2 regions of the Microbacterium sp. MMO-10 genome follow, and region 1 is predicted to be linked to the other one. Evidence: predicted binding sites of a transcription regulator. Region 1 holds the regulator's gene; the other holds the start of a gene.
What was found. The regulator LexA, encoded in region 1, represses DNA repair genes until DNA is damaged. The targets are predictions, from matches to a motif close to TCGAACANNTGTTCGA.

Region 1 (10,947 bases):
GTTGTCGCCGAGGCGCCCGCGTCCTCGGCGACGGCCGCATCGGCATCCGCCGCGCCGCAGTCGTTCTCCGGTGAGGCCGTCGTCGCCTACGCCGAGACCTTCGTCGGCGTGGTCCCCTACGGCTGGGGCGCCGACCCGAGCGACTCCTTCGGCTGCGACGGACTGGTCCAGTACGTGTTCGGCCACTTCGGGATCAGTCTTCCCCGCGGCGCCGACAACCAGGCCGCGCTCGGCACCGTGATCTCCGCCGACGAGGCGCGGGCGGGGGATCTGGTCTGGTGGCCGGGGCGACACATCGGCATCTGGGACGGCGCCGGGGGCATCATCGACTCGCCCGACTGGGGGCGCTACGTCGAGCACCACGCGCCGTGGGCGAGCTCGGGCCCGCCGATCTACATCCGGCTCTGAGCGCCCGGCGCGGCGTCGCGGATCACGGCGCCGTCTTGCAGGCCGTGACCGCCTCCATGGTCGTCTGAACGACCAGCTGCCGCTCGGTCTCGTCGGACTGGATGTCGCGTCCGTCCGCCACGTTGATGAGACTCTCGGTCGAGACCTCCGAGTCGACGAGATGCTGTCCGATGCACAGCGCCTCATCGTCGGTGTACTGGCCGCTGGCGCCCGCCGCGTCCATGATGACGAGGAACCCGTCGGCGACCTCCTGAGCAGAGGGCCTGTCCGCGGCATCGGTGGTCGTGGTGCCCGGATCCGTCGCCGCATCGGATGCCGCCGGAGCGGATCCGTCGAACTCGTCCGGATGCGTGCTCGCGTAGCCGAGGAAGACCGTGAACAGCACGATGCCGGAGACGATGCCCGCGACGATCGAGAGCGCGATCCCCACGATTCCCGGCCACTTCGCGCCCCGGAGGAACAGCGAGACGATCGAGAGCACGAATCCGATGCCCAGCAGGATCCAGCCGAAGAGCATGATCGGCGGAATCCAGGAGACGATCGCGCCGACGGCGGTGACTCCCAGCGCGATCCAGCCGAGCACCCCGACGCGCTTGGTCCCGGGCGCGGGTGCGGCCATCGCGGGGATGGCCGTCCCGGGCACGGCCATCTGGGGTGCGGCCATCTGCGGCGCGGTCATCTGGGGTGCGGCGATCGAGGGGGCGGGGGAGCCCGGAACGACCGGAGGGGTCGATGGCTGCTGCGGGCCGGCGTAGTGGTCGGTCCACTGCCGGCCGTCCCACCAGCGCTGCCTTCCGGATCCGTCGTCGTACCAGCCTGCCGGCGTTTCCATGGAGCCCCTCCCGTTGGCGAGGATCGCGCCCCATCGGCGATATCCTCAGCGTTCCAATAACACTCGCACAGAGTCTTCCCAGAATCATCCGGGACAGCAAACTCGCCGGACCGGGATCCCGCCGACTCGGCGCCGCCAACCCGCCGCGCGGGGGTGTCGCTCGCGGGCTGCGGGCCACGCCCGCTTAGGCTCGACACGCCATGATCCGATTCGAGAACGTCACCAAGCGCTATCGCGGCACCAAGCGTCCCGCGCTCTCCGGGGTCGATTTCGAGGTGCAGCGAGGCGAGTTCGTCTTCCTCGTCGGCGCGTCGGGATCCGGGAAGAGCTCCTGTCTGCAGCTGATCCTCCGCGAGGAGTCACCGACCTCCGGCCGCGTCGCCGTGCTCGGGCGCGACCTCAAATCCATCGCGAACCGCAAGGTCCCCTACTTCCGTCGCAGCATCGGGTCGGTCTTCCAGGACTTCCGTCTGCTGCCGTCGAAGACCGTGTACCAGAACGTCGCGTTCACCCTGCAGGTGACCGGCGCCTCGCGGGGCTTCATCCAGCAGGCGGTGCCCGAGGCCCTCGCGCTCGTGGGCTTGAGCGGCAAGGAGAAGCGCCTGCCGCACGAGCTCTCCGGTGGTGAGCAGCAGCGCGTGGCGATCGCGCGGGCCATCGTCAACCGCCCGCAGATCGTGCTCGCCGACGAGCCGACCGGCAACCTCGACCCCGGCACGTCCGTCGACATCATGCAGCTGCTCGCGCGCATCAATGCCGGCGGCACCACGGTGGTCATGGCCACGCACGAGGCGGCGTTCGTCGATCAGATGCAGCGCCGCGTGATCGAGCTGCGCGACGGCGAGATGGTGCGCGACGAGGTCGGCGGCGGCTACGGCGACACCTCCAACGTGCCGCGTCTGGAGCCCGAGGCGATCCGTGGTGCGGCGGCGACCGCCGCCCTGCAGACCGTGCGGGAGGTGCACCGGGAGACCGAGGCCGCGATCGCCGAACCGGTGGCCGCCCCCGCGCCCGCCGATGCGCCGAGGAATCCGCGACCGACGGCCTCGACGGCCGACGACGCGCCGCCGGCTTCGCCGCCGATCGTCGTCCCGCCTGTGGACCTCGCCGAACTCGGGGTCGCCGACCGGCTCGGGCTCGATACCGGCGACGACGAGGAAGTGGGTCCCGTGTCATGAGGTTCGGACTCATCCTCGGCGAGGCGCTGACCGGCCTGCGCCGCAACGCCTCCATGGTCATCTCCGTCGTGCTGGTGACGTTCGTGTCCCTCACGTTCGTCGGCGCGGCGATCCTCATGCAGGCCCAGATCGGCACGATGCGGGCCTACTGGCAGGACCGCGCGCAGGTCGCGATCTACATGTGCTCCTCGGTCTCCACGTCGCCCGGGTGCGTTGGCGGCGTCGCGACGGAGGATCAGATCAAGGCCGTCCAGGCCGAGCTCGACGGCGACACGCTGAAGCCGCTGATCGCCAAGAGCTCGTTCCAGACGGCGGACGAGGCCTACCAGGAGACGCTGAAGCTCGTCGGCAAGGACTACGCCGGTGTGCTCACCCCCGATCAGGTCAACGCCGTCTTCAAGGTGAACCTCAAGGACCAGACCCAGTCGGCCGTGATCGCGGAGGCCTTCAGCGGCCTCAAGGGCGTGGACGAGGTGAAGGACCAGCTCGAGTACCTGGATCCCCTCTTCAACGCGCTCACCGTCGCGACGTACATCGCCGTCGGGATCGCGGTGCTGATGCTCATCGCGGCCGTGCTGCTGATCGGCACCACGATCCGATTGTCGGCGTACGCGCGACGGCGGGAGATCGGGATCATGCGCCTGGTCGGAGCGTCGAACCGCTTCATCCAGACGCCGTTCGTCCTGGAGGGCGTGTTCGCCGCCGTGATCGGTTCGGTGCTCGCGAGCGCCGCGGTGCTGCTGGGCGTCCACTTCGGCGTGCAGGAGTACCTGACGAAGCGGGTCGCGTTCATCACCACGTGGGTCGGCCTCAACGAGGCGCTCCTCGTCGTCCCGGTGCTGATCGGCATCGGCGTGATCCTCGCGGCGCTCAGCGCCGGGTTCGCGATCCGCCGGTGGCTCCGCGCCTGATAGGCTGACAGGCTGCCGTGCGCCCGCGCGGCGCAGAATCAGGAGATCGCCATGCCCAGGGAACGCGGGGAGAAGGTCATCGCGACCAATCGTCGCGCACGTCACGACTACAACCTCGAGAAGTCGTACGAGGCGGGACTCGTGCTCACGGGCACCGAGGTGAAGTCGCTGCGCCAGGGGCGCGCCAACCTGACGGACGGATACGCGTTCATCAAGGGCAACGAGGCGTTCCTCGATGCGGTGCACATCCCGGAGTACTCGCAGGGGCACTGGACGAACCATTCGGCCAAGCGGATCCGCAAGCTCCTGCTGCACAAGGAGGAGATCGCGAAGCTCTCGCACGCGGTCTCCGCCGGTGGCTACACGCTCATCCCGCTGCGCCTGTACTTCTCGGATGGGCGCGCCAAGGTCGAGATCGCCCTCGCGAAGGGCAAGCGCGAGTACGACAAGCGGCAGACCCTGCGTGAGCGACAGGACACCCGCGAGGCGGAGCGCGCGATGCGCTCCCGCAACCGCCTGGGGGAGTGACCTCTTCGCGCGCGGGCGTCTGAGCCCGAGCTACGGGGCAGGATCGAACCCGAACACCTCGCCGAGGAAGCGCAGTTCGGCCTCCGCCGCGGCGATGATCGTCTCCGCCCGCCGGAATCCGTGCCCCTCTCCGGGGAACAGCAGGTACTCGTGCCGCACGCCGCGCGCGGCGAGCGCATCGCGGATCGCCTCGGACTGCGACGGCGGGACCACGGCGTCATCCGCCCCCTGCAGGATCAGCACGGGCACGTCGATCCGGTCCGCGTGGGTGAGCGGCGAGCGGTCGATGTACGTCTGCTCGGCCTCGGGCAGCGGCCCGACCAGTCCGTCCAGGTAGTAGCGCTCGAAGTCGTGCGTCTCCTCCGCGAGAAGGCGGAGGTCGACGACCCCGTAGCGGTCGATCCCCGCGGCGAACACCCCGCCGCGCACGAGTGCGGACAGCACGGTCCATCCGCCGGCGGAGCCGCCGCGGATGGCGATGCGCGCCGGGTCCGCGATGCCGGCGTCGGCGAGACCCTGCGCCGCGGCGAGGACGTCGTCCACGTCGACGACGCCCCACTGGCCGTCGAGCCGCTCGCGGTAGGCCCGGCCGTACCCGGTCGACCCGCCGTAGTTCACCTCGAGCACGCCGATCCCGCGGCTGGTGAACGCGGTGATCCAGCTCGCCTGCGCTCCGGTCGCGTGCGCGGTGGGGCCGCCGTGCACCTGCACGATGTACGGAGGCAGAGCGCCCGCCTCGGCGCGGACGCCGGGATTCGCGGGCGCGTGGTCGAACGCGTGCACGGGGCCGTGCGGTCCTGCGAAGGTCACCGGGCGCGCCCCCGGCACCCAGGCCGGATCCACCGCGTCGCCGGCGCGGATCGCCCGGACGGTGCCGGCGTCGACGTCGAGCTCCCAGAGACCGGGGGTGACCCGCCGCCCCTGACCCGTGACGAGCACTCGGGAGCCACGGGCATCCTCGAGGCTGAGGTCGGCGTCGAACGGCACGTCCAGCTCGCGGAGGAGCGCGCCGTCCCGGTCCAGCAGGACCAGCGAGTCCGAGCCGTTCGTCCGGACCGCGAGGATCCGTCCGTCGTCCAGGATCCGGAACCAGCGCTGGCCGAGCACCCAGAGCCCGCCGCCGGTGTCGGCGTCGGCGCGCGAGAAGTCCTCGCGGGTTGCGAGGGGTGTCGGGATCGGAGGCGCCGGCTGCGCGCCGATGCGTGCCCGGTGCAGATTCCACCGGCCCGTCGCATCATCGGCGAACAGCAGCTCGTCATCCGAGACCCATTCGGGCTGCAGCGCCGCCCGGCTCGGGATCGCGCCGTCGGCGCCCGAGGCGAGATCCACGACGCAGGCGAGGGCGGCGTCCCAGGGCATGCGCGTGTCCGGCCAGAGCACATAGGCGAGGCGGGATCCGTCGGGTGAGAGCGCGGGGTGGGCGTAGAAGCCGCCGTGGGAGACGATCACGCGGACGGCCCCGTCGTCCTCCGCCGCGGATCCGTCGACGGGGATCTCCACGATGGCACGCACATGCGGGTCGGGTCGCAGGTCCTCCCGCACGGCGAAGAGACGCCCTTGCTGCAGCCGGAGTCCTCCGTACTGCGCTCCCGAGGGCGTCAGCGGCACGGGTGCGACGGCTTCCGGATCCCACCGGCGCACGCGCTGATCGTCGCCGTCGACGAAGAACAGCGTGCCGTCATCCGCCACGGTCCACGCGCCGCCGCCGTACTCGTGCACGCGGGAGCGCGCGCCCCACGGCGCCGGCAGCACCTCGTGCACCGTGCCGTCGGGCGCGGTGCGGAGCACGCGCATGCGTCCGCGCTCCTGCGGCACCGACTCGCTCCACCAGATCCCGTCCGCGGCGAACCGTGCGCCGTCGATCCGCACGCCCGCGGCGGCGAGGTCGGCCGAGGTCAGCGGGGAGGGCCAGGAACCGTGTGCAGAGCTCATGCTTCGAGCCTAGAAGAGCGCGCGGCGGATGCGGGCGCGGATCCCGCCGGCCGCGGTTCGCGGAGAGCGCGACACATGATGAAACACAGAATGCGTCGCCCCTCGGCGCCGCCTACCGTGGGGGGACCACCCCGATGCAGGAGAGAGATGTCCTTCGATGCGCCGCCGTTCGCCCCGATCGGGGTCGTCGCGCCGCGCGTGCCGATCTCCTTCGAGCTGTATCCGCCGCGCACCCCGGCGCCGGTCGAGGCGCTGCACGAGACCATCCAGCAGCTCGCCTCGGTGACGCCGCGCTTCATCTCCGTCACCTACGGCGCCGGCGGCTCCGTGGGGGGCCGCTCGCTCGACGTGCTGCGCTACATCCGCGAGCACACCTCGGTCGAGCCGCTGGCGCACCTCACCTGCGTCGGCAGCACGTACGCCGGGGCCTCCCGGCTGATCCGGGAGTTCCTCGACGCGGGGATCCTCAGCTTCCTCGCCCTGCGCGGGGATCCGCCGATCGACGAGAGCGCGCCGTTCCTCGGCGACCTGGAGAGCTCGGCTCAGCTCGTGCAGCTCATCGACCGGGCGCAGGCCGAGCGCGCGCCCTACCAGGAGCGCCCCATCCCCGGCGTCCCGGGCGCCGTGCAGGTGACCCCGCGCCGCAAGGTGAACATCGCGGTCGCCGCCTATCCGAACGGGCACCCGCGCTCGACCTATCGGAACCAGGACATCGACGCGCTGCTGGCCAAGCAGGCGGCGGGGGCGACGCTCGCGATCACGCAGCTCTTCTTCCATCCCGACGACTACTTCGCCTTCGTCGAGCGGGCCCGCCGCGCCGGGGTGACGATCCCGATCCTGCCCGGGATCATGCCGATCACCTCGCCCGCCCGGCTCCGCCGTGTGCTGGAGCTCAGCGGCGAGGAGCTGCCCGCCGAACTGTCCATCGCGCTCGAGGTCGAGCCCACCGCCGAGGGGCGCACCGAGATCGGCATCGCCCAGGCGGCCGCCCTCGTTCGCGAGCTCGTCGACGGCGGCGCACCCGGCGTGCACCTGTACGCCTTCAACCAGCACCGCACCGTGCTCGACGTGCTCGAGAACGCCGGCGTGCTCCAGACCGTCGGCGCGCGCTGAGCCGCACCTTCCCCCTTCCGTCAGAGAGGACCGTCATGACCGCATTCCCCGAGGGCACCGTCCTGGGCTACCCCCGCATCGGCCGTCGCCGCGAGCTCAAGAAGGCCGTCGAGGCGTTCTGGGCCGGGCGGATCGACGAGGCCGAGCTCGAGCGCACCGCCGCCGAGTTGCGTGCGACCACCCGGGAGCGCCTCGCCGCGCAGGGGCTGGGCCGTGACGACTCGGCGATCCCCGAGTCGTTCTCGTACTACGACCAGGTGCTCGACGCCGCCGTCACGGTCGGCGCGATCCCGGCGCGCTTCGAGGATCTCCGCTCCGAGGACGGCACGATCGGCCTGCCCGCCTACTTCACCGTCGCCCGCGGCGAGGGCGAGCGCGCGCCGCTCGAGATGACGAAGTGGTTCGACACGAACTACCACTACCTCGTGCCGGAGATCGGCCCCGACACCGTGTTCTCGCTGTCCAGCGACCGCATCGTGCGCCAGGTGCAGGAGGCGGCGGAAGCCGGCTTCCGCACGCGTCCGGTGGTCGTCGGTCCCGTCACCTTCCTCGCCCTCGCCAAGGCGGCCGACGAGGCGCCCGCGGGCTTCGACCCGCTGTCGCGCCTGGACGACCTGCTGCCGGTGTACGCCGAGCTGCTCGGCGCGCTCAAGGCCGCGGGTGCGGAGTGGGTGCAGCTCGACGAGCCGGCCCTCGTGAGCGAGTCCCTGCCCGCCTCGGTCGCCGAGCTCGGCGCCGCCGCCGCACGCGCCTACGGCGTCCTCGGCGGGTTCGCCGAGCGCCCGGCGATCTTCGTCGCCGCGCCGTACGCGGCGCTCGACGCGAACCTCGAGGTCCTCGCCGGGGCCCCGATCGAGGCGATCGGCCTCGACCTGGTGCGCGGCACCGTGCCCGCTGCCGTCTCCGGGCTCGCGGACAAGGTGCTCGTCGGCGGCGTGATCGACGGCCACAACATCTGGCGCGGCGACCTCGCTGCGGCCTTCGACACCCTCGAGGCGCTGCGCAGTCTCGGCGCGGCCGGCGTCTCCGCCGCGACCTCCACGTCGCTGCAGCACGTGCCGCACGACGTCGAGGACGAGACGAAGCTCGATGCCCGGCTGGTGAGCTGGCTCGCCTTCGCCGACCAGAAGGTCGCCCAGGTCACGACCCTCGCCACGGGTCTCGCCGAGGGCCGCGACGCGATCGCCGCCGAGCTCGACGCCGCGTCCGCCGCTCTCGCCGATCGCCTGAGCGCCCCCGGCGTGCGCGTCGAGGCCGTGCGTGCGCGGACCGCGGGCCTCACCGAGGGCGACTTCAGCCGCGGGGACTACGACGCCCGCGTCGTGGCGCAGGAGAACGCGCTGAACCTGCCCGCGCTGCCGCTCACCACGATCGGATCCTTCCCGCAGACCGGCGAGATCCGTCGCGCCCGTGCGCAGTTCACCCGGGGCGAGATCACCGCCGACGAGTACGACGGCTTCCTCCGCGACGAGATCGGCCGCGTCGTCGAGCTCCAGGAGGAGCTGGGCCTGGACGTGCTCGTGCACGGCGAGCCCGAGCGCAACGACATGGTGCAGTACTTCGCCGAGAACCTCGACGGCTTCGACGTCACCGAGAACGGCTGGGTGCAGTCCTACGGATCCCGCGCCACGCGTCCGTCGATCCTGTGGGGGGACGTCTCCCGCCCCGCGCCGATCACGGTCGCCTGGTCGCAGTACGCCCAGTCCCTCACCGCGAAGCCGATGAAGGGCATGCTGACGGGTCCCGTCACGATCCTGGCGTGGTCGTTCGTGCGCGACGACCAGCCGCTCGCGGAGACCGCGAACCAGGTGGCGCTGGCGCTGCGCGACGAGATCGCCGATCTCGAGGCCGCCGGCATCGGCGTGATCCAGGTCGACGAGCCGGCGCTGCGCGAGCTGCTGCCGCTCAAGAAGGCCGACCAGCCGGCCTATCTCGACTGGTCCGTCGCGTCGTTCCGTCTCTCCACCGCCGGTGCGGAGACCGCCACGCAGGTGCACACCCACCTCTGCTACTCGGAGTTCGGCGTGGTCATCGACGCGATCCGCGCTCTGGACGCCGACGTGACGTCGATCGAGGCCGCCCGCAGCCGCATGGAGGTCGTCACCGACATCGCCGCCTCGGGCTTCGACCACGGCATCGGCCCGGGCGTCTATGACATCCATTCCCCGCGCGTGCCGGAGACCGCCGAGATCGAGACGCTGCTGCGTCGCGCCGTCGAGGAGATCCCCACGCGTCAGCTCTGGGTCAACCCGGACTGCGGCCTGAAGACGCGTGGCTACGAGGAGACCAACGCCTCGCTGCGCAACATCGTCGAGGCCACCCGTCGCGTCCGCGAGGACGTCTCGGTCGCGGTCTGACCGTGTAGGTCGTTCTGCTCGTCGAGGCCCCCTCGCAGCACCGAGGCCCCCTCTCAGATCCGGATCTGAGAGGGGGCCTCGGTGCGCAGAGGGGGTATCGACGCGGATGGCTCGATGGCGCGATGGCGCGTGAGGATCAGACGGCGCGCAGCACGGCCACGACCTTGCCCAGAACGGTCGCGTCATCGCCCAGGATGGGCTCGAACGCGCTGTTGCGCGGCAGCAGCCACACGTGACCGTCGCGGCGGCGGAACGTCTTGACGGTGGCCTCGCCGTCGAGCATCGCGGCGACGATCTCGCCGTTCTCGGCCGTGCCCTGGGAGCGTACGACCACCCAGTCCCCGTCGCAGATTGCGGCGTCGATCATCGACTCGCCGGAGACCTTCAGCATGAACAGGTCGCCCTTGCCGACGAGCTGGCGGGGGAGGGGGAAGATCTCCTCGACCTGCTGCTCCGCCGTGATCGGCACACCCGCCGCGATCCGGCCGACGAGCGGCACCAGGGCCGCGTCGCCGACCGACGGCGCCGTGTCGGCGGGGTTCTCCGTGGAGGTCCCCGGGAGGTCGATCAGCACCTCCATGGCGCGGGTCTTGCCGGCGTCGCGGCGCAGGTAGCCGCTCAGCTCGAGCTGGCCGAGCTGATGCGTCACGCTGCTCAGCGACTTGAGGCCGACGGCGTCGCCGATCTCGCGCATGCTCGGCGGGTAGCCGTACCGGGCGATCGAGGTCTGGATGACCTCGAGGATCGCCATCTGCTTCGCACTGAGGCTCTTGCGGCGCCGCGTCCGCGGGGCCTCGGAGCCGGGGGTCGCGCCGTCGCTCATGCCATCTCCTTCGTGTGCGTCCGGCCTTCGCGGAGCCGTTCGATCCCGCCTGTCCGGGGGCGGCGGTTCGAATGTCGGTGGTCCGTGATGGGGTCTTGTTATCGAAACCGTATCCGAGACCGGAGCGGAATCGGTAGATCTGTTCGAGCGTGTCGATGAATTCGGATCCCCGATTTTCGAAGAACGCTTGACAGATGTTCGAACTCGAAAGTAGTTTCGGAACGTAGGTTCGCCTCTCCAGAGGCCCGGACCCCCGGAAGCTCACACAGAGGAGCTATCGGGATCCGGGGAGAGGCGGACCCGCACACAACAGAGGAGAAGCACCATGAGCAGCATCACCTTCGCCGCACCGGTCCCCGCCACGCGTCTGCGGATCACCGCCCGCGGTCGGCGCGTGCTGGCGGCGCTGGTCGCGCTGCCGGTGGCGGCCGGGATCGCCTTCGCCGCACTGAGCGGGGGATCGGCTCTCGCCGCGGGCGAGCACACCGCGGGAGGTGCGTTCGCGACGGTCACGGTGCAGCCCGGGGACACGCTGTGGTCGATCGCGGGCGAGATCGCACCCGACGCGGATCCGCGTGACGTCGTGGCCGACATCTCCCAGCTCAACATGATCGGCGGCGGCGTGATCGAGGTCGGTCAGCACCTGGCGATCCCCGCGCAGTACAGCGCGACGCAGCGCTGACTCGCACCGCTTCGGACTCGGCACCCGTGCTCCGCCGGAGCTCTGCAACCGCCGACATCTGTGCGCCGGTGCACATCCGAGCCGCCTAGCATGGCAGGGTGACTGCCTCGCTCGACGACTTACCCCTTCGTGACGACCTCCGCGGGCTCCGCCCGTATGGAGCCCCGCAGGCGCCGCTGCCCG
Region 2 (10,947 bases), on a different contig from region 1:
CTGTTCGCCCGACGGGTGCTCGTGCTCGACGGCGTGCTGGACGACGACAACGGCGTGCTGCTCATGACGCAGCTGCTCGCCCTCGCCGCCGAGGATCCGGATGCCGACATCACGCTGTGGATCCATTCCCCGGGCGGATCCGTCCCTGCGATGCTCGCGATCCGCGACCTGATGCGCACGGTGCCCTGCGACGTCGCCACCGTCGCCTTCGGGCTCGCCTGCAGTGCCGGCCAGTTCCTGCTCTCGGCCGGGACGAAGGGCAAGCGCCGCGCTCTCCCGCACAGCCGGATCCTGCTGCATCAGGGTTCGGCGGGGATCGGCGGCACCGCCGTCGACGTCGAGCTGCAGGCCGCCGATCTCCGGCACACCCGAGACACCGTGCTCGGCCTCATCGCCCAGGACACCGGACAGCCGCTGGACCGCGTCTTCGAGGACTCCCTGCACGACCGCTGGTACAGCGCCGAGGAGGCGCTCGCCTACGGCTTCATCGACGAGATCGCCACCGGATTCGCAGCGGTGCTGCCGCCGATCACCCGCCGCAGCGTCGGCCTGACCGCACAAGGAGCCTGAGATGGCATCGTTCCTCGTCCCGAACGTGATCGCCACGTCGCCGCGCGGAGACCGCGTGCTCGACGTCTACTCGCACCTGCTCGCCGAGCGGGTCATCTATCTCGGCACTCCGCTCGACGCCGACGTCGCGAACGTGCTCGTGGCCCAGCTGCTGCACCTCGACTCGACCGGGAGCGACCGCGACATCCAGCTCTACATCAACTGCGAGGGCGGCGATCCGAGCGCGATGCTCGCCGTGTACGACACCATGCGGTTCATCCGCTCGGATGTCGCGACGTTCTGCGTCGGACAGGCGGTGGCGGTCGGCGCGGTCCTGCTCGCCGCAGGAGCGGCCGGCAAACGCGCGGCTCTCCCGCACGCCCGAGTCATCCTGCATCAGCCGGCCGCCCAGGGGCGCGGCACCATCCCCGACCTCATCCTGCAGGCCGACGAGGTCGTCCGCGTGCGCGACAGCCTGGAGCAGATCCTCGTGGCGCACACCGGGCAGAGTCCGGAGCGCCTGCGTGCGGATACGGACCGGGATCTGGTGCTGACGGCGCCGGGAGCCCGCGCCTACGGTCTCGTGGACCAGGTGGTGGAGCAGGCCCCGCCCCCGCGGAGCGCGCTGCCCGGAGATGATCCGGGTCAGGCCGCCAGCGCGTAGCAGGCGCGCGCCGGCTGGGCGGTCGCGCGCACCGGCGCGGCCGTCTCCGGGGAGATCCGCTCGGCGACTCCGAGCGTGAGATCGAGCAGCGTCAGTTCGAGCGCACCGGACACGGCGGCGAGCATCTCGCTCGATGCCTCCTTGCGACCGCGCTCCATCTCCGACAGGTACTGCGGGGAGACACCCGCGCGCTGGGCGGTCTCGGCGAGGGTCTCGCCCCGGTCCGCCCTCGCATCGCGCAGCAGCTCGCCCACCACCGTGCGCCAGAGCCGCTCCGGCTCGGGACCGCGCTGCGGAGGCCCCTCGTGCTTGGGCGTGCGGTCGATGCGGGGGGACTCCGGCAGGGCGGTCATGGCGCCATGCTAGGCACGCGGGCTGCGGCGTCGCGAGCGGATCCGCTCTGAGCAGAATCCGCCGAACGGCCGCCCGCTCAGACGTCGTGGATGAGGCGCTTGCCGGTGTTGCCGACATCGAAGCGCTCATAGCCCAGCGCGTCGTAGAAGCCGAGCACCTGCTCGTTCCCCGGGCGGACCATGAGCTGGACCTTGGGGCACCCCATCCCGAGGAGGAGCCGTTCGGCTTCGACGACGAGAGCCCGGCCGATACCCGCGCCGCGACGGTCGGACGCACTCGCGAGGTAGTAGAGCCATCCTCGATGCCCGTCGTACCCCGCCATCACCGAACCGACGATCCGCGGCGCACCGCCGTGGTCCTCCCTCTCCTCCGCGACCAGGAACAGCTCCGGCTGCACCGCGAGCTTTCGCTCGATGTCGGCGCGGGGATCGTTCCACGGCCGAGTGAGCCCGGCGTCCTCCCAGAGCGCGACGACCGCGTCCGTGTCGGGTCGTCCGAAGGCCCTGATCTCGAAGCTCTCACTCATCCGTGCTCTCCTCCACGATCGCGTCCGCATCGATCCCGCCGAGCGCATCGAGCCACTCGGCCTCCGCGTACCGGCGGAACCACGAGACCTGACGTCGCGCATACCGCCGGGTGAGCGCCTGGGTCTCGGCGATCGCCTGGTCCTGGGTGAGTGCCCCCTCGAGCTGCGCCAGGGCCTGTGCGTATCCGATCGCCCGGCGTGCCGTCGTGCCGTTCTCGAGGCCCGCCTCACGCAGGCGCTCGACCTCGGCGAGCATGCCCTGCTCCCACATCCGCTCCACCCGGCGATCCAGCCGCGGCACCAGGGCGGCGCGTTCCACGCCCAGCGCCAGCACCCGGGATCCGGGAAGCCACAGCGCGGGCTGCTCGGGAAGCGCCGCACCGTGCGTGCGCTCCCCCTGGGCGAGCACCTCGAGAGCGCGCACGATGCGCCGGCCGTTGTGCGGGTCGATCCGGGCGGCCGTCTGCGGATCCTGCGCGTGCAGACGCGCCAGCAGCGGCCCCGTCCCGTGCTCCTCCAGCTCCGCCTCGAGACGGGCGCGGAGTCCGGCGTCGCGCGGCGGGAAACGGAAGTCGTAGATCACGCTGGAAACATAGAGACCGGATCCGCCGACGAGGATCGCCTCCGCACCCCGCGCGTGGATCTGCCGGATCGCCTCGCGTGCCCGAGGCTGGTACCACGCCACCGCCGCCTCGGCGGTGACGTCGAGCACGTCGAACAGGTGATGCGGAATGCCGCGCCGCTCGTCGACGGGGAGCTTGGCCGTGCCGACGTCCATGCCGCGGTACAGCTGCATCGCATCGGCGTTGACGATCTCGGCGCGACGACCGCGCGCGGCGAGGGCCTCGGCGAGGTCGAGCGAGAGGTCGCTCTTGCCCGTTCCGGTCGCCCCGACGACGGCCCAGAGCCGCGGTGCATGCGGACGGACGTCGTCCACCGGTTCCGACCGCGGCCCGGCTGCCGGCGCGGTCACACGCCGGCGCGGAGCGTCGGCAGGCCCAGCGACACCGCGCGGGGCTTCCCGTCTGCCGCGGGAGCCGCCGGCACCGCGCACGACTCCGACTGCGCACGGTCCCAGGCATCGCCCCCGCGAGTGCGCCGGATCCGCAGCGGGGCGCCGTCCGGCGCGTCCGCGAGCAGGTGGAACGGGGCGGCGTGCGTGACGGTGACGGTGACGACATCGCCCGGGCGGGGGCGGTCCGATCCCTCCGGGAGCTCGAAGTGCACGAGCCGGTTGTCCTGGGCGCGCCCCGTGAGGCGGTGCGTCTCCGCGTCCTTCTTGCCCTCGCCGACGGAGACGAGCACCTCGACCTCGCGGCCGAGCTGCTTCTGGTTCTCCTCGAGCGAGATGCGCTCCTGGAGGGCGATCAGGCGGTCGTAGCGCGCCTGCACGATCTCCTTGGGGATCTGGTCCTCCATCGTCGCGGCAGGCGTTCCCTCGCGGATCGAGTACTGGAAGGTGAACGCGCTCGCGAAGCGCGCCTGCTCCACCACGCGCATCGTGTCCTCGAAGTCCTCCTCGGTCTCGCCGGGGAAGCCGACGATGATGTCGGTCGAGATCGCCGCGTTCGGGATCTTCGCGCGCACGCGATCGAGGATCCCGAGGAAGCGGTCGCTGCGGTAGGAGCGACGCATCGCGCGCAGGATCCGGTCGCTGCCGGACTGCAGCGGCATGTGCAGCTGCGGCATCACGTTCGGCGTCTCGGCCATGGCGTCGATGACGTCGTCGGTGAAGGCCGCCGGGTGCGGGCTGGTGAACCGGATCCGCTCCAGTCCTTCGATCTCGCCCGCCGCACGGAGCAGCTTGCCGAAAGCCTGCCGGTCGCCGAACTCGACACCGTAGGAGTTCACGTTCTGTCCGAGCAGCGTGACCTCGATCGCGCCGTCCTCGACGAGCAGACGGATCTCGTTCAGGATGTCGCCCGGGCGGCGGTCCTTCTCCTTGCCGCGCAGGCTCGGCACGATGCAGAAGGTGCAGGTGTTGTTGCAGCCGACGGAGATCGAGACCCACCCGCTGTGCGCCGAATCACGCCGCGTCGGCAGCGTGGAGGGGAACACCTCGAGGGACTCGAGGATCTCCAGCTCCGCCTCGCCGTTGTGACGGGCCCGCTCGAGCAGTCCCGGCAGCGAGCCCATGTTGTGGGTGCCGAAGACCACATCGACCCACGGCGCCTTGTCGAGCACCGCCTGCTTGTCCATCTGGGCGAGGCAGCCGCCGACGGCGATCTGCATGCCGTCGTGCTTGTCCTTGCGGCTCTTGAGGTGCCCCAGCGTGCCGTACAGCTTGCCCGCGGCGTTGTCGCGCACCGCGCACGTGTTGATGATGACGATGTCGGCCTCGTCGTCCGCGCCGGCACGCACGTAGCCCGCGCTCTCCAGCGAGCCGGACAGCCGCTCGGAGTCGTGCACGTTCATCTGGCAGCCGAAGGTGCGCACCTCGTAAGTGCGCGCGCGCCCGGCCTCATCGAGCGCCGCATCGGAGGGCGCGATGATCGTGGGCTCTGAGAGGGGAATGGTCATAGTGCCTGCCATTCTACTTTCGCCAGGCGGGAATCGGACCCGCGCCTCGTCCGGGCCGAAGCCGCTCCGGCCCGCCGGACGCCACGGCCTCACGTCTCCTCGAAACGCACCCTGCCCACACCGCCACCGCGCTGGGTCTCTCGCCACGCCGTGCGCGCCGCCGTCAGTGCGATGCTCCCGCCATACCCCCGGCGGGACAGCTGCCCCACGAGCCGGCGCACCGCCGTGTCCTCGTCGTATCGGCGCAGGCTGGAGACCTTCGTCCGGGCGTAGTCGAGTGCCCGCTCGGCATCGTCGTCGTCCAAGACGGCCAGAGCTTCGTCGCCGATCTCTCGCGGAATCCCTCGCTGGTTCAGGGTTCGCGCGATCGCGACACGTCCCTGCCCCTTCCGCTGCGACCCCGAGGTCACGAGGAGCTCGGCGAGCGACGCATCGTCGAGATAGCCCCGCCGCTCGAAGTCGGCGACGATGTCGTCCCGGAGGTCGGCCGGCACCCCCTCCTCGCGGAGCACCTCCCGTGCCTCCCGGCTCGAAAGCTGCTTGGAACGGAGCTTGCGCACGAGGACCTCGCTCGCGTCAACCACCGGATCCTCCGACGCGTCGTCTGATCCGGTGCTGTGCCCGCCGATCGCACGCAGACCGCGGCGCGCCGACGATGCCGGCGCTTCCGACGACGCGGCAGGGGTCTCAGCAGAGGCGAGCGCCACGGCGGCCGGGTGGCGTGGACCGGGTCCGCGCCGTACCGCCGCGGACTCATCAGCCCAGGTCGAGCGCCATTCGTCCGTCGTGGGACGGCCCGCGGGGCGCCCATCCGCGGCTCTGCCGTCAGCCGGCGCTCCCCCGCTCCTCGCACCGAAGAGCGGGATGACGGGGGCGAGGCGCTCGTCCTCGGACGGCGCCCCGCCCCTCTCATCGCTCACGGCTCACCCCGGTCGCCGAGCTCCGTCGAAGCACGGTCGCTGAGCCCCGTCGACGCATGATCAGGCCGGACGACGCTGAGCCAGCTCGTCGGCGGCCGCGGCGGGAGCCGACGCGCCGCCGATGCCGAGCTTCTGCTTGATCTGCGTCTCGATCGTCTCGGCGATGTCGGGGTTCTTCAGCAGGAAGTTGCGGGCGTTCTCCTTGCCCTGGCCGAGCTGGTCGCCGTCGTAGGTGTACCAGGCGCCCGACTTCTTCACGATGCCGTGATCGACGCCGAAGTCGATGAGGCTTCCCTCGCGAGAGATGCCCACACCGTAGAGGATGTCGAACTCGGCCTGCTTGAACGGCGGAGCCATCTTGTTCTTCACGACCTTGACGCGCGTACGGTTTCCGACCGCCTCCGCGCCGTCCTTGAGCGTCTCGATGCGGCGGATGTCGAGGCGCACCGAGGCGTAGAACTTGAGCGCCTTGCCTCCCGCGGTGGTCTCCGGCGAGCCGAAGAACACGCCGATCTTCTCGCGCAGCTGGTTGATGAAGATCATCGTGGTGTTGGTCTGGTTCAGCCCACCGGTGAGCTTGCGCAGCGCCTGCGACATCAGTCGCGCCTGAAGGCCCACGTGCGAGTCGCCCATCTCGCCCTCGATCTCCGCACGCGGCACCAGGGCCGCCACCGAGTCGATGACGATGAGGTCGATGGCTCCCGAGCGCACGAGCATGTCGGCGATCTCGAGCGCCTGCTCGCCGGTGTCGGGCTGGGAGACGAGCAGCGCGTCGATGTCGACGCCGAGCTTCTTGGCGTACTCGGGGTCGAGGGCGTGCTCCGCGTCCACGAACGCGGCGATGCCGCCGGCGCGCTGCGCGTTGGCGATCGCGTGCAGCGTGAGCGTCGTCTTACCCGAGGACTCCGGACCGTAGATCTCCACGATCCGTCCCCGCGGCAGTCCACCGACACCGAGCGCGACGTCGAGCGCGATGGAGCCGGTGGGGATCACGGCGACAGGAGCGCGCTCGTCGCTTCCCAGCCGCATGACCGAGCCCTTTCCGAACTGCTTGTCGATCTGGGCGAGTGCGGTCTCGAGGGACTTCTCGCGGTCTGCGGGAGAGGGCATGTCGTGCTCCTTCGTGCTCGTGAACTGCCGCCTGTAGGCTGTCGCGGCCGCCCCGGCTGGGGCGAGCTCTCCGACAAGGCGTATGACCTCGTGGTCATGTCGAACACGTTAGGAGGGGCCACCGACATCGAGCCGAAGGTCCCGGGAATCGTGCAGATGCCGATCACGAGATCATCTGTGCAGGACGATACGCCCACCTCGAACATGTCTTCGACGACACGCCGACGGAACAGCGAAACCGATCGAACACCGGACGAACCGGCGGTCGATCAACGACGCTTCGGCTCGAGCCGGCCCACGCCGTGCCGTCGAGAGTCGGGAACATCGGTCTCGGCGCACAGCGCCAGCCACACCTCGCGCGGGGGCACACCCGCTTCCATGGCCTGCACGGCGGTCCGTCCGCCGACGGCCGTCAGCACCAGATCAGCCACGAGCGCAGCACCACGCGTCCCGAACTCCGCGTCGACCGCGCGGAGGAACTCGCTTCTCCGCATCCGGTCAGCGCAGCGAGAGCTCGGACTCGACCGAGGCCACCAGGTCGTCCGGGACCACGTCCGGGATGACCTGCAGCCCCTCGAGCACGGCGATGCGATCACCGACCTCGCGCATGATCGTCGAGATGGGGACGTCGAGCGCTTCGGCGACCGAAGCGAGGATCTCGCTGGAGGCCTCCTTCTGCCCACGCTCGACCTCGCTGAGGTACCCGAGCGCGACGGATGCCTTTCCTGCGACCTGGCGGAGGGTGCGGCCCTTCTGCAGACGGAAGTCCCGCAGCACGTCGCCGATCTCCTGTCGTACGAGAATCATCGGGACCTCCTCTCCCCCATCGCCCCGGCGGAACCGCCGGATCGGATGGTCAGTCTAACCCGACCTGACATGTTCGACACTACTGTTTCGTCCTGTGCATTGAATGTGAGCACACTCGACTCAACTTCATCCAGAAGCACTCTATTCCCGCTGCGGGACGCCGGGCGCGCCCTGGCCGGATCCGTCGTCCGTCACCGTCTCGAGAAGCAGTTCGAGCGCCGCCTCCACGGTCGCCGCCCGGATCGCGGCGCGGTCGCCCGCGAACAGGAACCGACGGCTCAGCACGCGCTCCCCCACGCTCACGCCGATGTGCACGGTGCCGACGGGCTGCCCGCCCTGCGCCGTGGGTCCGGCGACTCCCGTGGTGGCGAGACCGGCGTCCGCCGGCCGCCCGTCGACAGCGAGGGCCGCACGCGCCCCGATCGCCATCTGCCGGGCCACGTCCGGATCGACGGGCCCGCGGGCTTCGAGCAGCTCCGGATCGACGCCGAGCAGCGAGGACTTGACCGGCGTGGCGTAGGCGACCACCGCACCGTTGAGCACGTCGGACGCGCCGGGAACGGCGACGATCGCGGCGCACAGCGCCCCACCGGTGAGCGATTCCGCGACCGCCAGGGTCATGCCCCGCTCCCGCAGCGCGTCCAGTACGACCGCGGCCCGGGGCGCGACGTCGTCCATCAGACGCCGGTCTCGCGATCAGTCCGAGAACCGCGCACCTGAGCGACGACGTAGTCGATGCCGCTGAGGATCGTCAGGATCAGCGCGGCGATCATCAGTACCGTCGTCATGATCGTCCACGCCGGAAGACCGATCCACGCCTGCAGCGGCAGCAGCGCCCAGGACAGGGCGATTCCCTGCACGGTCGTCTTGATCTTGCCCATCCAGGCCGCCGCGACGACATGCTCCTTGACGATCGTGAAGCGGTGGATCGTGATCCCCCACTCCCGGATCAGGATGATCAGCACCAGCCACCACCACACCTCGCCGAGGATGGCGAGGCCGATGAACCCGGCTCCGGTGAGCAGCTTGTCGGCGATCGGATCCCAGAGCTTGCCGAAGTCGCTGACCAGGTCGTACCTGCGGGCGAGATAGCCGTCGACCCAGTCGGTCGAGATCGCGAGGATGAACAGACCGGCGGCCACCCAGCGCAACACCGGCTGGCTCGCCCCGTACGTGCCGCCGAGCAGGAGCAGCACGAAGAAGACGACGGCGAGCGGGATCCGGGCGACCGTGATCGCGTTCGGCAGCTGACGCGGGATCGCCATCAGTCGCGCCCCGTCAGGCCCCAGGCGTCCTCATCAGACTCCGCCTCGACCTCCGGGAGACCGCGGTACTGCGCCTCCAGCGGATCCTCGCCGTAGCGGTCGAAGCCGGGCCCCGACGACGCGGGGACCGGGTCCGCCGGACGCGGGGGCAGCGCCGCTGCGGGCGCGGCAGCAGGGACGGGAGCGGCCGGCGCGGGTGCGGCGGGTGCGTCGTCTCCCCGCAGCCGCGCCAGCACACCGGGCAGCTGCTCGGGGGTCACCAGCACGTCACGGGCCTTGGATCCCTCGGACGGGCCGACGATCTCCCGCGACTCGAGGAGGTCCATGAGGCGCCCCGCCTTGGCGAACCCGACCCGCAGCTTCCGCTGGAGCATCGAGGTAGACCCGAACTGCGACGACACGATGAGCTCGGCAGCGGCGAGCAGGAGCTCGAGGTCGTCGCCGATGTCCTCGTCGACCTCCTTCTTCTTGCCCTCGACCGCCTCGGCCACGTCCGGACGGTACTCCGGGCGTGCCTGGCCGGTGACGTGCTTGACGACCGCGTCGATCTCGCTCTCATCGACCCAGGCACCCTGCAGGCGGAAGGGCTTGGAGGATCCCATCGGGGAGAAGAGCGCGTCGCCCTGTCCGATCAGCTTGTCGGCTCCCGGGCTGTCCAGGATGACGCGGCTGTCGGTGACGCTCGTCACCGCGAACGCGAGACGGGACGGCACGTTGGCCTTGATCAGGCCCGTGACGACGTCGACGCTGGGTCGCTGGGTCGCGAGCACCAGGTGGATGCCGCTCGCCCGGGCGAGCTGGGTGATGCGCACGATCGAGTCCTCGACGTCGCGCGGGGCGACCATCATGAGGTCGGCGAGCTCGTCGACCACCACGAGAAGGTACGGGTAGGGCTTGAGCACGCGCTCGCTGCCCGGCGGGACCTCGACCTCGCCGGCGCGCACCGCGCGGTTGAAGTCGTCGATGTGGCGGAACCCGAACGACGCGAGGTCGTCGTACCGCATGTCCATCTCCTTCACGACCCACTGCAGCGCCTCGGCGGCCTTCTTCGGGTTCGTGATGATGGGCGTGATGAGGTGCGGGACGCCCGCATAGCTCGTGAGCTCGACGCGCTTCGGGTCGATGAGCACCATGCGCACGTCGGCCGGCCGCGCCCGCATGAGCAGGCTGGTGATCATCGAGTTCACGAAGCTCGATTTTCCGGATCCGGTGGATCCGGCCACGAGCAGGTGGGGCATCTTGGCGAGGTTCGCGACGACGAAGTTGCCGCCGACGTCCTTGCCGACGCCGATCGTCAGGGGGTGCGTGCTCTTCTGGGCGGCCGCGGAGCGCAGCACGTCACCGAGGGCCACGGTCTCGCGGTCGGCGTTGGGGATCTCGATGCCGATCGCGCTCTTGCCCGGGATGGGCGAGAGGATGCGGACATCGTTGGACGCGACGGCATAGGCGAAGTTGTTGCTCAGCTGCAGGATCTTCTCGACCTTGACGCCGTGCCCGACCTCGACCTCGTACTGCGTCACCGTCGGACCGCGCGAGAAGCCGGTGACCTTCGCATCGACGTTGAACTGCGTGAGCACGTTGGTGATCTGCTCGACGACGCGGTCGTTCGCCTCGGAGCGGGCCACCGACGGCGGACCCGCCTTGAGCGCCCCCGGCGACGGGAGGATGTACGGCGCCAGCGGGGCCTGCAGACCGTGATCCCCGGGTCCGTCCGTGCCGAAGCCGTCGAAGCCCGCCAGCTCGAGTTCACCGGTGTCCCCGTCGTCGAGCAGGGCCGTGCTCTGCTGCTCCGCGAGGGAGTCGGCGACGGCGCGCACGTCGGTGAGCACCTCGGTCGCGGCGTCGTACGGGTCGTCGTCCTTGATGACCGCCTGGTCATAGGCCGTCGCCTGGGCGACGGTGGGGGTGTCGTCCTGAGCCGTGAGCAGCTCGGTGAGATCCTGCGACCCGGCTCCGCCGTCCGGATCCTCTTCACGCCCCGTCTTGTTCCGCCGCCACCAGGGCAGCACGTCGGGGTCGTCGACCTTCTCCGCCTCGTCGACGACGGCGTCCTCGGCCGGTGCCGCCTTCGGCGCGCGCTCCGCGTCGAACATCCAGGCGTACAGGTCGCCGAGCCGCTGTCCGATCCGGTTCGGCGGGGTCTTGGTGAGGATCAGCACACTGAGCGCGGCCAGCAGCGACAGCACGATGTAGGCGGGGATCGTCGTCAGGTAGCTGAGCGGCTGCCCCAGG

Region 2: recA (recombinase RecA) is a predicted target of LexA. The motif match lies at 6,842-6,857, and genes of this name have one in related genera.

Annotation. Positions count from the first base shown of each region.
Region 1 is NZ_JBBCSV010000004.1:661,794-672,740, forward strand. It holds gene WFJ17_RS15810 (C40 family peptidase) at 1-408, shown strand, start outside; gene WFJ17_RS15815 (DUF2510 domain-containing protein) at 431-1,240, opposite strand; gene ftsE (cell division ATP-binding protein FtsE) at 1,441-2,418, shown strand; gene ftsX (permease-like cell division protein FtsX) at 2,415-3,329, shown strand; gene smpB (SsrA-binding protein SmpB) at 3,381-3,857, shown strand; gene WFJ17_RS15835 (S9 family peptidase) at 3,888-5,789, opposite strand; gene WFJ17_RS15840 (methylenetetrahydrofolate reductase) at 5,937-6,902, shown strand; gene metE (5-methyltetrahydropteroyltriglutamate--homocysteine S-methyltransferase) at 6,938-9,259, shown strand; gene lexA (transcriptional repressor LexA) at 9,396-10,082, opposite strand; gene WFJ17_RS15855 (LysM peptidoglycan-binding domain-containing protein) at 10,408-10,764, shown strand; gene WFJ17_RS15860 (histidinol-phosphate transaminase) at 10,863-10,947, shown strand, end outside.
Region 2 is NZ_JBBCSV010000002.1:450,567-461,513, reverse strand. It holds gene WFJ17_RS06565 (ClpP family protease) at 1-570, shown strand, start outside; gene WFJ17_RS06560 (ClpP family protease) at 572-1,213, shown strand; gene WFJ17_RS06555 (helix-turn-helix domain-containing protein) at 1,195-1,566, opposite strand; gene WFJ17_RS06550 (GNAT family acetyltransferase) at 1,644-2,093, opposite strand; gene miaA (tRNA (adenosine(37)-N6)-dimethylallyltransferase MiaA) at 2,086-3,030, opposite strand; gene miaB (tRNA (N6-isopentenyl adenosine(37)-C2)-methylthiotransferase MiaB) at 3,063-4,613, opposite strand; gene WFJ17_RS06535 (regulatory protein RecX) at 4,703-5,197, opposite strand; gene recA (recombinase RecA) at 5,594-6,643, opposite strand; gene WFJ17_RS06525 (DUF3046 domain-containing protein) at 6,913-7,137, opposite strand; gene WFJ17_RS06520 (helix-turn-helix domain-containing protein) at 7,142-7,450, opposite strand; gene WFJ17_RS06515 (CinA family protein) at 7,592-8,128, opposite strand; gene pgsA (CDP-diacylglycerol--glycerol-3-phosphate 3-phosphatidyltransferase) at 8,128-8,715, opposite strand; gene WFJ17_RS06505 (DNA translocase FtsK) at 8,715-10,947, opposite strand, start outside.